Regions from separate parts of the Paenibacillus sp. FSL H8-0548 genome, predicted to be linked through region 1. Evidence: riboswitches for the same ligand, from Rfam matches in the RefSeq annotation. Region 1 holds a riboswitch; the other holds the start of a gene.
The links. A riboswitch is a leader RNA that binds a small molecule or an ion and turns the genes downstream of it on or off. The one in region 1 is predicted to bind cyclic di-AMP.
Positions count from the first base shown of each region.

Region 2: linked by a shared signal. The riboswitch ahead of MHI37_RS22315 (TrkH family potassium uptake protein) and the one ahead of MHI37_RS04290 (universal stress protein) in region 1 are both predicted to bind cyclic di-AMP.

Region 1 covers NZ_CP152049.1:1,007,980-1,015,847, reverse strand. Annotated here, with positions in the region: gene MHI37_RS04305 (hypothetical protein) at 1-1,047, opposite strand, end outside; gene MHI37_RS04300 (DEAD/DEAH box helicase) at 1,136-3,493, opposite strand; gene MHI37_RS04295 (hypothetical protein) at 4,025-4,432, opposite strand; cyclic di-AMP (ydaO/yuaA leader) riboswitch at 4,835-4,989, shown strand; gene MHI37_RS04290 (universal stress protein) at 5,113-5,649, shown strand; gene MHI37_RS04285 (TrkA family potassium uptake protein) at 5,807-6,472, shown strand; gene MHI37_RS04280 (TrkH family potassium uptake protein) at 6,456-7,853, shown strand.
Region 2 covers NZ_CP152049.1:5,135,659-5,143,526, forward strand. Annotated here, with positions in the region: gene sdhA (succinate dehydrogenase flavoprotein subunit) at 1-1,015, opposite strand, end outside; gene MHI37_RS22300 (succinate dehydrogenase cytochrome b558 subunit) at 1,040-1,711, opposite strand; gene MHI37_RS22305 (LysR family transcriptional regulator) at 2,015-2,923, shown strand; gene MHI37_RS22310 (TrkA family potassium uptake protein) at 2,984-3,652, opposite strand; gene MHI37_RS22315 (TrkH family potassium uptake protein) at 3,665-5,005, opposite strand; cyclic di-AMP (ydaO/yuaA leader) riboswitch at 5,093-5,259, opposite strand; gene MHI37_RS22320 (CPBP family intramembrane glutamic endopeptidase) at 5,505-7,136, shown strand; gene uvrC (excinuclease ABC subunit UvrC) at 7,102-7,868, opposite strand, start outside.

The DNA of each region.
Region 1 (7,868 bases):
CGTCAAGGTCAATGATAATCCAGTAGAGTCTGCTTGAGAGCTAATTTTAACACTTACATTTTCTGCATTAGCTTCATCCAAATTCAGGTCAAGGTCAGTTAATTCAACCGTTATCGGTTCATTAGTTGCTGCCGTTCCAGGAGTTACTGTAAGAGCTGCAGCGGAGAAATTACGATATAATAACGTTTTGGTAACCGTACCGTTCAAGGTATTTTCCATATGTTCATCAGCGTACTCAATATAAAAACGCTCATTATGCGCAGGCGCAATATCGTCGCCCACCGTGAAGGTTCCCTCAAACACCCCTGTGTTGTTCCCAGTTTCAGTTAGGATAAGGTCGTTGCCGTTCACTCCAGCAGTTGTCGTCAAATTAACCGCGCGGGTTTGAACGGTCGTTGTGCTTGTATTCAGGTCAGCATCTGTTAATTCCACACGTACGACTTGTCCGTCATGAACTAACGAGTTGATAAGGCTATTTGAAACATTATCGTATAGCTTTACGGCACCGGTAGCATAGTCTCTGCGTGTAACGTTGATTACGATCGGCGACAAAGCGTCTGGATTGTCCCAATTGGGATCTAGGATTGATACGGCATTGTTGTTTTGAACTTTAATCTCATTAGCAGCAGGGCTTGTTGTATTCGTATCGACCAGCTTCAACGAGCCTTGAAAAATTCCTGTGTTCGCGCCGGTTTCCGTTAAAGTAATCATCAGAGGGCTGCGTAGAGCATCGTCAGGCGAAGATACGGCTACTGTCGTTGTTTGCACTGAGCCTGAATCCGTATTTAATACGGTGTCTCCATTATTTGTGTCTGTCACCGTAATATTTACTGATTCGCCTACAGCAACAAAAGATTTGTCCACAGACATCGTCCCTGTACTAGCTGCATAAGCGGTCATTGCCGGCATCATCGGCAGAACTGCGCCTGCAATCATAACTGCGCCTGTTACAGTACCAACCACATTGGATTTTTTCTCCTGCTTGGGACGTCTCTTCTTAATTTTTGATTCTTTCATTTTTTCTTGTTCGTCTTCATAACCAGTCATACTATTCCTCCTAGAATAAATGATCGAATGCATATATTTCTCAAGAACCTCTAGGCTCTTCAAAAAACGAGGTGGACAAAAACAGTTGTCAGGAAGTATCCACTCGAGCCCATATGGATGTAAGCACTTCCTTATGAATCGTATCTAATAACCCTTCAAACATTTGAGCCGTTTCTCGCTCATAATCCACTTTTTGACTCCCGCTAACCGAATAAAACGAGCTTTCCTTCGATACGTTTAATGCTTCCAAATATTGAATCCAGTTGCGGTCGAACGCACGGAGCGAAGCATGCTTCACGAACTCATCCATTTCTATTGAGGATGCCTCGTACCATTCATCCAGCCTTTGATACAGCTGCTCGCTAATTTGCTCAATCGTTTGTCGCCGAGTAAGCTGATCAAGCTGCTTCAGCATAAAACCTTTCGGAGATGGAAAGATCGCACTGAGTTCAGCAAACAGTCGAAACCAATTCGGAGGCTCCTCACTAAATCCTGAAGGATAATTCCGGTTCACAGCATTAACAGTAATCTTATCAATCATGGAGACTAGCAATTCCTTATATGAATCCCGATCAACGACATCATTTCGCATATGATAATAGATCATGCGCTGCTGCTGAACGGGCTTGTCCCATTCGATCAAACTTGCGCGAAGAGCAAAGCCTTCTAATTCGGCAGCCCGCTGCGCATTTCTTATGGCCGCAATATATTTCTGCTGCGTAATCGGCCGATCAATAGGCAGCAAGCTTTCTTCCAGCTCATCCAATAAATCATCAGAGTAATAGTTAACCAGCAAGTCATCCTCTAACGAGATATAAAACCTTGAACTGCCAACCGATCCCTGCCTGCCGCTGCGTCCCTTAAGTTGATTATCAATTCTCGCTGAATTATGTCTGCAAGTTCCAATCACATGGAGACCGCCGTTTTCCTCAACTCCAGGTCCTAGCCATATATCGACTCCCCTGCCAGCCATGTTTGTCGCGATAGTTACTGCGTTCTCCATACCTGCCTCTCGAATAATTGCAGCCTCTTTTTCAGCGTTTTTGGCATTCAGCACATGATGTGAAATATTCTCACTTGCAAGCATTTGGCTAAGCCGCTCTGAAGCACGAATATCAGGCGTTCCGACGAGCACTGGCTGGCCCTTGGCGTGCCTTTGCTTAATGTCATCCATGATCCAGCGATATTTCGTCTCCTCATTAAAAAACAACAGATCCGCCTGATCACTACGGGCAATGGGACGATGCGTTGGAATTACCGCCACATCAATTCCGTAAACCTCTTGCAATTCCGACTCTACTTCAACAGCAGTACCGCTCATTCCACCAACTTTTTCATACAACTGTACAAAATGCTGAAGGGTTATAGAAGCAAGAGTAGCTGATTGACCATTGACAACCACACGTTCCTTCGCTTCTATCGCTTGGTGAAGCCCTTCCGTATATCTTCGTCCGAACATGAGCCTTCCTGTGCTTTGATCAACGATAACTACTTCCTGTTCTCCTTGCTCATTGATTCGAATGACATAATCGATATCTCTTTTCATAAGAAAGCGTGCCCTTAACGCCTGCTGAATTTTATGATACGTATCACTATGCTCAAGGTTCATGAGATTCCGGATTCCAAAGAGCTGCTCACAGCGGTCTATTCCTTGATGGGTAAGAGATACGTGTCTCTCCATGGCATCAAATTCAAAGTCTCCATCAGCGAGCAGGGAAATTTTCTGATCGATCAACACGAGGTAGTCGCTCCCTTTCCCAGGAGCAGAAGAAATGAGAAGCGGGGTTCGCGCTTCGTCTATCAGTATGCTATCAGCCTCATCAAGCAATAAGAAATGCAGACCGCACTGAACGCGATCCTCTTTCCGATTAACTAAATGATCACGTAAATAATCGAAACCGAATTCATAATGAGTTCCATACGTTACATCACATGCATACTGAGATTGCCGTTCCTCATTGTTCATTCCATTTCGAAGACAACCGACTGACAAGCCCAACATATGAAATACTTTGCTCATTCCCTCACTATCTCTAAACGCTAAATATTCATTCACCGTGGCGATATGCACCTTTTTTCCAGTTAGTGCTTGGAGAAATGCAGGGAAAATAGCAGTTATCGTCTTACCTTCGCCCGTCTTCATTTCCGCTATATTACCTTCGTAAATTGCCAATGCACCTAAAATTTGTTCATTATGAACATCTAAATCAAAAACACGTCTGCAGGCGGCTTTTACAAGCGAATAGGCTTCCATTCGAACGTTATGTATTGGCGTATCATTCTTAATTTTTTGGCGAAGATTGTCTGTTATCAGAGAAAGGTCAACATCAGGGAATCTATTAAGCAACCTCGAACAATCTTTATTGATTTGTTCAATAGAGATACGATGCTTATCCATGCTCCAAGCACGAGTTCCATTTATAACCTGTTGTAATAGCTTCAGCATCAAGAAGGACCCCCATAGAAAGATTGCAATTTTCAATAATATGTAATTCCTGTTGTAGTAATTTCGAGCGAACACAATTCTAGGTCTTTAGTCTCTCATATTATTAACGGTGATGTGTTTTAGTCAGATTACCTTATATAAATACAACTATATTCTTATTGTTTTTTAATATTGCTATATATAATGGAACAGTTAACAAAACAATAATTTCAGTTCTAAAGTCTCTTGAATCCATTTATCGACATTTATAGTTAAATTTCGACGCATGTATCGAAAACCCTTTAATTCACAAAATTATTACAGAAAATTTTTTTTGTTGATTCTTGATTTGTGAGCAGAACTTTTTCAGTAGATTTTATATTTTAGCTTCCACTTGCAGCTCATACAGCCAGAAGGACACATACATCCCACTTCCCCCTGTTTAAGGAGACCTATTTGCACCATTTCCTAGAAGTCTTAATGACGAAGAGCTTACGCAAGAAGACGGACGTACTCCGAATACTCTGGTTATAAATGGATGCTCAATAACAACTAGCCATCCATGGTGAGTGTGTTGATATTCTTCTTTTCAAAAAATACAGCAATCCTCCTTTCTTTCAGCAAGCGAACATATTTCAAAGTGTCCACCAATATACAATCACTGCGCTGACTAACCATATCCGCATAGTAAGCAACTTGCGGCTTATAGCTGTTTAACTGTTCTTCGGTGTCGGTGCTCACTCTTGCATAAGGAGTAATACGCAGAAAGCCTGGCTTTCCAGCAACACAATCAGATAGTTTTCGATTTTTGGCAGCTTGAATTGCCGAACAAACCCTTGATGTACAAAGGTAAATCGGCGATCCACTGCTGGAGTTGACACAATACAGTCTGTTTACCATCCTTAAAACCACAGAGGCATTGGCCCATGTGGTCAAACTTGTGATCACAAGTGCCATCATCCTCTCTCATCGTCAGGCATAGACGCAATATCCAAGCTCTGTCCAGGACACCAGGCTTACGAGGTTAGCTGACGGATTCGGGCGGTAAGAGTCGCTCTACCCAAAGCGAGGAAGCGATGGATTCCTCGCTTTGGGATTCACCACAGATGACAGACATCCGACTCTCACATCGGGCGTATGTCATCGATAATCCGACCGTCCCGAAAGCGGGGGTTACTTCAAACAATTCCTCCTCGCTTGTATTTCTATATTTTGTGAAACCGAATATTGAAGCCCATCGTATGAACATACAATAGTAAATTTTCACTGCTGCGCAAAAGCGATATCTACCTGTTTCGTTGGACTTTTAAGAAACGGTTTACTTTTTAAACATGCAGGCGTAATATAAATGACAACAATTTCATATGATAAACGCTTAATCCTCTTCACGGAGGAGCGGGGGAACCATCGAAGCTTATAATACTGCTTCTGGGGTGAATTCTTTCTTACTTAGAAAGAACGGGTACTCTCAAACCCGAATCCGACAGCTAACCTCGTCAGCGCTTGGGAGAGAATACTCTTACAACTTTGGTTTATTTCGCACTGTATTGTACAGTCCAAAGCTTGGTAGCAGAATTTCTCTGCGACCAGGTTTTTTTTGCTGTTCAGAGAATAATTTCCTTATCAGAGGGGCTGAAACTATGAAAAACAAGGAAAAACTGATGGTTTGCGTGTACTACGGACCGCACGGAGAACGGCTCATTCGCCGCGCCGGTCAATTGGCTAAGCTCCTTCAGTCTCCTCTGTTCGTATTAAGCGTCATTCCTGTACAAGAGGATGAGCTTGATCCGGAGCAAGAAAGGATGATGGCGGCATGGAAACTGAAATGCGAGGAATGGGGAGCAACATTTATCGTCAAACCGAATGAAAATAGGAAATCCTCTGAAATGATAGCGGAAACGGCAACACATCTTGAAATTACTCAATTGATTATCGGACAATCTGGGCAAACGCGTTGGCAGGAAATTACGCATGGTTCTTTCGTCAATGAACTGCTTCATCGCATAGGCGAAACGGACCTGCACATTGTAGCCGTCCAGCGAATGAAAGAACAAGCGATGGATATGCATAAACCCGGAGTACCGGTTTCCGTATACAAAAAAGAGCAGCATTATCACATTGGAGATTCGGAAGCGCGCGGCCTGCCTGTGACAAAAGGTGTTTTTTCAAAGCTATAAATACCGACTTCAGTACCAGCCTGTTAAAATTAAATATAAATGGGGAATTTAAATATCTGAGAGTCAGTAGAGGAGTGATTGTTGATTCGACCACTCTGCTTTTCTAAATGGCTCTTAACAGAATCCTTAAGTAATTAAAGAAACGGAAGTGAATGCAGTGAAAAAACAGTTTATTGTCATCGGACTCGGTCGGTTCGGTTCAAGTTTAACGAAAACCTTGATTCAAAACGGTCATGAAGTGCTGGCAGTAGACAAAAACGAGCAACTTGTTCAGGATATTTCCGCTATTGCCACCCATGCTCTGCAAGCAGACTGCACAGATGAATCCGTTTTAAAAGAGCTGGGTATTCGCAACTTTTCACATGGGATAGTAGCTATAGGCGATGACCTGCAGGCAAGCATTTTAACGACATTGTTGTTAAAAGAAATGAATGTTCTGAACGTAACGGCCAAAGCCAAAAATGAAATGCACGGTAATGTCCTGAGCAAAATTGGCGCGGATCATATCGTCTACCCCGAACGGGATATGGCGGCGAGACTCGGTCATCAACTTAGCTCCGAAAATCTGATTGACTACATTGAATTATCCCCGGAGTACAATCTAGTCGAGATTAAAGCGCCGCCGGCGATGAATGGGTATTCGTTGCAGCAGTTAAATATTCGCGCCAAATATGGATGCACCATCATGGCGATTAAAACCGGCGATTATATGAATGTATCTCCCAAAGCGGAAGACAAAATCTTTACCGGAGATATTCTGCTTATCATCGGCAGCAATAAGGACATCCGACACTTGGAGGAGGACCATGAACGAAAACGGTAGCCGTATGAAACGTCACTCCACATCCGGGCGCTTGGTGCTGCTCGTTGACTGGCTGAAAAATAAGATGAATCCGCCCCTACTGATCCTGATTGTGTTTTTCTTCCTAATCTGGATTGGCGCCTTGCTGCTTACTCTGCCGCAAGCATCTGTATCAGGTGAATCAATCGGTTTGATTGATGCGTTGTTTACTGCTACCTCTGCCATATGTGTAAATGGGCTCGTCGTGGTCGATACCGGCAGCGTCTTTTCCACCTTTGGGCAGGTCCTCATTATGATTATGATTCAAGTGGGCGGACTTGGATTTATGACCTTTGGCGTCATGGTGGCCATTATTTTGGGCAAAAAAATCGGATTAAAGCAAAGACTCATCATCCAGCAAACGACTCACTCGACATCGGCGCAAGGATTGGTCAAACTGTCACTTTACATGGTGCTCATTGCTTTTGCATTTGAAGCGCTAGCGACGGTGATCCTGACGCTCCGATGGCAAGAAGAGATAGGATGGGGACAGGCAGCTTATTACGCGCTTTTTCATTCCGTCTCCGCTTTCAACAACGCCGGATTCGCCTTGTGGTCTGACAGTCTGTCCTCCTTTGCCGGAGATCCTGTTGTCAATCTAACAATTATCCTGCTTTTTGTCATCGGCGGACTCGGCTATCTTGTTGTCGTGGATCTATTTCGCAAACGTTCCTGGAGAAAGCTGTCCCTGCACACCAAAGTGGTTCTCCTTGCCTCAGCGATTTTATCCGCAGCCGGTTTTCTTGTTCTTTTCTTTCTGGAGAGTTGGAATCCGGCCACCTTCGGTCAATTGGGTGCGGGGGAACGGGTGCTTGTTGCATTTTTCCAAGGTGTGACACCCAGAAGCGCAGGATTCAACACCATCGACATCGGCAATATGCTTGCGGCGTCACAATTTTTTGTCATTATCCTCATGTTTATCGGAGCGGCTTCCGGTGGTACGGGAGGCGGCATTAAAATCAATACGTTGGTTGTGCTTGTTCTCGCCACTATAAACACATTTCGCGGCGGCGGACAAATTCATGCCTTTGAACGCAAAATTGCGGAAGAAACGGTCATACGAGCGCTGGCCGTCGTCATGAGTTCATTGGCTGCCGTACTGGTCATTACCCTCTTGCTTACCATTTCTGAAGGCATGCTGGAGGATCATTTTTTGGAAGTGCTGTTTGAAGCGACATCCGCTTTCAGCACAACAGGGCTTTCGATGGGGTTAACGAACGAATTGTCTCCTGCAGGGAAAGTTATTGTGACTTTTACGATGTTTGCCGGTCGTCTCGGTCCACTGACGCTCGCGTTTGCATTAGCGCAGAAGAAGCGTTCTTCCAAAATCGGTTATGCAGAAGACCATATTTTGATTGGCTAGTTGCTATAAGGGCTT
Region 2 (7,868 bases), 3.2 Mb from region 1:
CATCGCCTGTGAACTTCTCATAAATTTCGATGATGCCGCCAAGCTTAACATCAAGCTCCTTCGGATCCTTATGAGATAGATCAAGGTAAACCATGTTTTCTTGATTGATGCCGAGCTTCTGATCGACACAAACGCTGAAAATTTCACGTGTCGCAATATCACGCGGCACTAGGTTTCCGTAAGCAGGATATTTTTCCTCTAGGAAGTACCAAGGCTTGCCGTCTTTGTACGTCCAGATCCGTCCGCCCTCACCACGAGCAGATTCTGACATCAAGCGCAGCTTGTCATCGCCCGGAATGGCTGTTGGATGAATTTGGATGAACTCGCCGTTCGCATAATTAACACCTTGCTGGTACACTGCACTTGCTGCCGTACCTGTGTTAATAACCGAGTTTGTTGTTTTTCCGAAAATAATACCAGGACCGCCTGATGCAAGAATGACTGCATCCCCGCGTACTGTATGAACCTCCATCGTGCGCAAATCCTGTGCAGAGACACCGCGGCAAATGCCGTCGTCATCTACAACAGCGCCAAGGAATTCCCAATGCTCGAATTTGTTGACTAACCCAGCTGCTTCCCAGCGGCGAACTTGCTCATCAAGTGCATATAGCAGCTGTTGACCAGTTGTAGCGCCCGCGAAAGCTGTACGGGAATGCTTTGTACCGCCAAAGCGACGGAAGTCCAACAAGCCCTCTGAGGTACGGCTGAACATAACGCCCATCCGGTCCATAAGATGAATAATACCTGGTGCTGCATCACACATTGCTTTTACTGGCGGCTGATTTGCTAAGAAATCTCCACCATATACGGTATCGTCGAAATGCTCCCATGGAGAATCGCCTTCTCCTTTTGTATTAACAGCGCCATTGATGCCGCCCTGCGCACATACTGAGTGGGAACGTTTGACTGGTACGATTGAAAACAAATCAACATGTACGCCTGCCTCTGCTGCTTTGATGGTAGCCATCAAGCCGGCAAGGCCGCCGCCAATGATGATAATTTTATTTTTAGCCATAACGCTTCGCTCCTTATCTACAACCTAGCCGATATTTGTAAGTGTCAGTATCGCACTTGCAGCTTCCTTGAATTCATCGCCTCTAAACGCAACAAGCGAAAGAATGAACAGCGCAGAAACGATAACAAAAATGCCCATGCAAATGTAAGAAGAAACACGCTGCGCCTTAGGACCGATGGTAATGCCCCAGCTGATCAAAAATGCCCAAAGTCCATTGCTAAAATGGAATACAGCTGCAAGCACACCCACAACATACAACACAAAATAAACGGGGCTGCTAGCAATTAAATTCATCGTAGACCCTAGCTCTTCATGAGTGATGTTGCCAAGATATACTTGAAAACGTGTTTGGTATACGTGCCAAAATACGAAAATGAAGGTTAATACCCCCGTTACACGCTGTGCGGTGAACGCCCAGTTCCTTCCGTATTTAAAGCGTCCCGTATTTGTGTTTGATTGGTACGCTACGTACAAGCCGTAAATACCATGAAACAACAACGGGAGATAAATGCCGAAAATCTCGAGCAGCGGGATCATAGGCAAGCTGTTGATAAAATGTACACCGTTGCTAAAGCCTTCGGGTCCGCGTTCAAACGCCTGGTAGTTGGTCAATCCATGTACGACGATGAAACCGCCGAGGGGAATGATTCCTAGAAGCGAGTGAAGCTTACGCGAGAAATACGAATTTCCTTTCATGTCATTCCTTCTCCTTTCAAAACTGTGAGTGCTAGCATGCTTTTCTTTAAAATATAAGAATGTATTGGAATCCCTGTATACATTGCTTATATTTCAGCGCAAAACAAACGCTATACCGCCAAAGGCATAAAATAGCTGTTTACGCTAGGCAAATCATTCTACATTGTACCCCTAGCAAAGACCTCCGTCAACAAAAGTCGACACATATTAGCCACACTTCCCATCCTACTCCTTTTAAGCTTATAATGGAATTGCTTATTTTTTATAATTTCTTATAACAAAACAACATAAGGAGCTCCTTTAATGAATGAAGAAATGCATATCTTTACCGTTATTGTTGAGCAATCCAGCATGAATAAAGCGTCAGCGCTCCTTAATCTGTCGCAGCCAGCGATCTCTAGGAAAATCGCAAAGCTTGAACAGGAAATCGGTTCTCCTTTATTTCGACGAATTGGCAAACGGCTTGAGCTGACTCGGATAGGTCAGCTGACCTATGAGTACGCGCTTGAGCTGCGCCAGCTGCATCGTAAATATTTACAGACCGTCTCCGATTTTAACTGGGCAGGACATACGACACTGACGATCGGCGCAAGCTTGACGACGCTGCAAACGACATTGCCGGATTTAATCCAAACTTTGACGGCGACACATCCTGAAATCGATATTAAAGCGATCACAGGCAAAACGCATGAAATCGTATCGCTTGTTAGGGATCATAAAGCGGATATTGGAATCGTCGCCTCCAGCATTGAAGATTCAACACTGCGCTGCATCCCCTTGTTTGAGGATCATTTGTCGCTCGTGCTGCCGCGAAATCAGCTCATAACCGACAAAGGAACACTTGGCATTCAATATTTGACCGGTATGCCAATGATTCTGTTCTCCAAGGGAACTTGGTACAGGCTGCTCACCGACGAGCTGTTCGATAAGTATCACCTTCAGCCCGACGTCCGCATGGAAATTGATTCGTTTGAAGCTATACTGCGGCTGCTTCATACGTGCAGAGCGGCCACCCTTCTTCCACGCTCCTATATGCGCAAGCAGCTGCTCGATGACAACGATCTTACCGTCATACCGATTCGCGAGCTCGAGGATACAAAGCGTACCACCTCGCTCATTCATGCGGATTCAGCAGCGCTAAGCCCGTCGGTTCGTCTCTGGATCAGCGAGCTGCCCATGCGTTTTAACAACAAAAAGGACAGAAGCTTCTAAATAAAAGCTGCTGTCCTCAGCATTTCCAATATATCGCATATAAAACCACATCATAAAGCCTTAACGAATAACCGCTGCCTCAAAGTTCTCGATTTGCTCATTCGTGCCAATGATGACCATAACATCACGTTCAGAAAGTACATCCGTCGCTGTTGGCGCAATAATGATGCCATCGGGTTTATTAATAGCGACGATGCTGCATCCGAATCTTGCTCGCGGATTAATATCATGCAGCGACTTCCCATTCAAGCAAGCGGGAACTGCCAGCTCGGCAATTGTATATTCCTTGGATAGCTCAATATAATCCAGCAGGTTTGGAGAAACGAGCTGGTGCGCAACTCGAATTCCCATATCTCTCTCCGGATAAACGACCCGGTCGACACCTATTTTCTCCAGCACACGCCCATGCAGTTCGCTTATTGCCTTCGCTACAACTTGTTTTACGCCTAAATCCTTCAGCAATATCGTTGTCAAAATGCTGGCTTGAATGTCATCTCCGATGGCTACAACTCCGCAATCGAAGTTCCGAACACCAAGCGAGCGCAGTGATTCCTCATCTGTGCAATCCGCTGATACCGCATAAGTGAGTGCGCCGCTCATTTCCTGGACGGCCTCCTCATCCTTATCGATGCCCAGCACCTCGTTGCCAAGCTGGATAAGCTCTCTGCCCAAGCTTGAGCCAAATCTTCCAAGCCCAATGATTACAAATTGCTTCTTTTTTGTCGCCACTTACTGTATCTCCTAACCAATTGTAATTTTACCTTCTGGATACCGGTACAATTCTTTTTCTGTACGAGGCCCTAGCGCGTAAGCTAACGTCAGTGGGCCTAGTCGTCCGGCAAACATCGTAAATGCAATCACTATTTTTCCAACTGCGCTTAACTCGGGCGTAACACCTATCGATAAGCCTACCGTGCCGAATGCCGAGGTAGCTTCGAACAACAAAAACAAGAATGGCTGCTTCTCCGTCATGGACAGGACCATCGTTGCGATAATGACAAGTCCTAGTGAAATCAACGTAATCGTCAGCGCTTTAAAAATTCTATCCTTGCCGAGCCTATGCCGGAAAAACACGATGTCCTCGCGTCCGCGAATCATGGCAAGCACTGCACCGACCAAGGTCGTAAAGGTAGTCGTCTTAATCCCGCCGCCTGTGGAGCCTGGAGAGGCGCCAATAAACATCAATATAATGGTGAAGAACATCGTCGCCTGCCGCAGCGCCGTATAATCAAGCGTATTGGCACCCGCGGTCCTCGGCGTTACCGATTGGAAGAAGGAGGACAAGATTTTCCCACCAAAATCCATGGAACCAAGCGTCTTCGTATTGGAAAACTCGAATATAAAAATAACGATCGTGCCCACAGCAATTAACGTGCCCGTCATCGACAATACAACCTTGCTGTGCAATGAAAGCTTCCGTTTTTTGTTATATTCCATTAGATCCGATAGAACGATAAATCCTAAGCCGCCAGTAATAATAAGCAGCACAGCTGTTAAATTGACCATTGGGTCGGAAGCATACTCCGTTAAGCTGCGATACTCGCCAAAAATATCAAACCCGGCATTATTAAATAAGGATACCGCATGAAATGCGCCAAAATACAAGGCTCGACCAAGCGGCATATCAAAAGCAAATCGAATAGCAAAAAGCACAGCACCTGCAAGCTCAATCGTTAAGGAATAAACGATTACCCGCTGAATCAGACGCACGATGCCTTCCATACTCGTCTGATTCATCGCTTCCTGAAGCAAAAGCCGCTCACGCAGTGAAATCCTTTTGCGCAGCGCAAGTGCTACCAAGGTGGCCATCGTCATGAAGCCTAGACCGCCAAGCTGAAATAAACACATTAAGATGACTTGACCAGGAACGGAAAAATAGGTTCCCGTATCGACGACAACCAGCCCTGTCACACAAGTGGCCGACGTCGCTGTAAACAGCGCATCGAGAAAAGGCAGCCGCTGCCCCTCTACCGATGCAAATGGCATGGATAATAACAGAGCACCCAGTAATATAATAAGAGCAAACCCACTGACAAGTATCCGTGGGGGCGACCACTTTAGAACATTCCAGTTTACCTTCATTAAGCAGCCTCATCTTCGTTATGGTAAGGTAAGAAATCGCTTTTTAAGCATAAAAAAAAGCACTGAAACTCAAGTGCTCTGTGCGATGAGTCCTGTTCCAGATGCCTACGAGGTTAGCTGTCGGATTCGGGCCTGGACAGGCAGCCCTATTTTGCAGCAGGATAAATCCCGCTTTAAAAATTCACCCCATGCTGTCAATGCTGACAGCTTTATGGTTCCCCCGTTTTCCTTAGGAAATTCGGCGTAGCTATGCGATTAGTATGATGTTAACGATTATAATCCCAAAGCGGTCTTAATTTAAAGGAGGGCTTTATGACATTAAGCACGATTTTAGCTCAAAAACAGGCATGGGAAGCATACAGCCCGCCTTAAGCTTGGTGGACATCGTTATTTCGCGTGTTATTGAAGGAAATGATGCTTTTGCATTGGATAATTCAGGGATTTATATGTTAATGTTATAGGATATGCTTTTCATTATATCGATAGTTGAGGTGAACCAATGATTGATTCAATTAAGCCTAGCGAATGGAAACGTTTTCTATGGGCTGCTGTAGCTTGCTTTATTATTTATGCCGGAGTTGAGATTTATCCAATGATCTCTTCAATGATTTCCGGTGAATTGAACATGAAGGTCATTGAAAAATCCACAGCCGAGAACAGAGCCGCTGCCTTTGCTGAGAAGGAAACCGGAATAAAGGTGAAGTCAGCCAAAGCGGTACACCAAACCGATAAAATCTTTTATGGCTATTTATCCAAAAACAAGCTGCTTGAAACGTACAGCGACAAATTTGACCAAAGCTTTCCAACGGATACCTATCAGGTCGATTTGAAATTTACAAATGGCAACTACGGGCATGTATATGTTCATATGCAAAGCGAAAAAATTGTCGCATGGAATCTGAAAGTCTCTGGAGAGGAGCTAACTGAAGCCGATAAAACCAAAGATATCATCGCTTTTCTGACCGCACAAAGCTTCAGTGGTATCGATTTTAATAATAGTCAGATTAATTCAGCAGGGGAATGGCAGGGTAAGGCATCCGAGAAATACAGCATCGAAGAGGCTAAACTCGCTCTTACTGTCGATGCTATAAGCTTGAATGGTAGAACTGTGATTACTAAATATAAGCCTGCCTTCGTTGCTCCTGATGACTATATCAGCTATGTGAAAAATCAGGATAAAATAGCGGGTTACCTAACCGGCTTCGGCTACTTTTTAATGAGCTTCGTGCTATTTGTTCTCGCCATTATTTATGCCGTATTATACCGAAGATTTACATCGTTCAAATACGGAGTTATTTTGACCATCGTCTATTTTATTACATATCTAATCATGAATTTAAATGTGCTGGACGGCATTCGAGCCTCGCTCGGGGAAAATGAAATCGCTGGCCAAGCGACGATGATTACTGCAATCTTCACCGTTCTGCTAACCATACCGATGGCTGCATCCATCTACTTCTCGATCGTCGCGGGCGATGCTCTCTGGAAGGCGCAGGGCCGCTCGTTGTGGCCGCGTTTTGGACAAAAGGGCTACGGCGACTATGTTTGGCGCAGCGTCGGATTAGCTTATTTGTTCGCGATCATTCTATTCGCGGTGCAGGCCGTTATCTTTATCGGTTTAAAGCTATCGATCGGTACCTGGGATACAACAGACGTTACGCAGTCTCCGTACAATATCGGTATTTTGTGGCTCATGCCAGTGCTCGCTTGGGCTGCCGCTATTTCTGAAGAGGCTGTATTCCGCTTCTTCGGTATCGGATTATTCCGCAAATGGTTCAAAAACACGTTCGCTGCAGCGCTGCTGCCAACCTTGTTTTGGGCGCTTGGGCATGTGACCTATCCGTTCTATCCATCTTCGACAAGGTTGATCGAGCTGATCATTATCGGACTGGCGTTCAGCTTTATTTTTGTCAGATACGGCTTCATTACAGCGATGTTCACACATGCTATCTTTAACAGCATAGCCGTGGGCCTATCCTTGCTCACCATTGGCCAGGCACCAAATATCATCTCAGCCATCTTTTTCTCGGTGCTGCCTGTCATCATAGCTTTTGTACTGAAATATTTCAGCCACAAAAAAGAGAAGAAACCGCCAGTTACGACGGCTCCTCCTCATTTAGAGCAGCTATAATTTGCGAAGCTAATTTATCCCCAATAGATAGAGGCCGAAAGTCTTCGACTGAGGCCTCTTTTATTTTTTTGATCGAGCCAAAATGCTTGAGCAGCAGCTTCCGGCGCTTCTCTCCAATGCCCGGAATCGAGTCGAGCTTCGATTCGACCATCGACTTGCCGCGCTGCTCGCGGTGGAACGTAATGGCAAAGCGATGCACCTCATCTTGAATGCGCTGCAGCAAATAAAACTCTTGGCTGTCCCGGGGCAGGGGCACGATCTCAGCCGGATCTCCAGTCATGAGCTGTGCCGTTTTGTGCTTGGCATCCTTCACCAAGCCGCATACCGGAATAGATAAGCCAAGCTCATTCTCAAGCACATCAAGCGCAGCCGATATTTGTCCCTTCCCGCCATCGACCACGATCAGATCAGGAGGTGCAAGCTCCTCCTTCACCACACGCTCGTAGCGGCGCCGTATGACCTCGCGCATCGTTTCGTAATCATCTGGTCCTTGAACCGTCTTCACCTTGTATTTGCGGTATTCCCTGCGGTCTGGCTTGCCATCGATGAACACGACCATTGCCGACACGGGATTCGTCCCTTGAATGTTCGAGTTATCGAACGCTTCGATCCGATGCACCGCATCAAGCCCCAACCAGCCTGCGAGCGATTCTGACGCCTTGACGCTGCGCTCCTCATCCCGCTCAATGAGACGGAATTTCTCATCTAGCATCACCTTCGCATTGTTCGTCG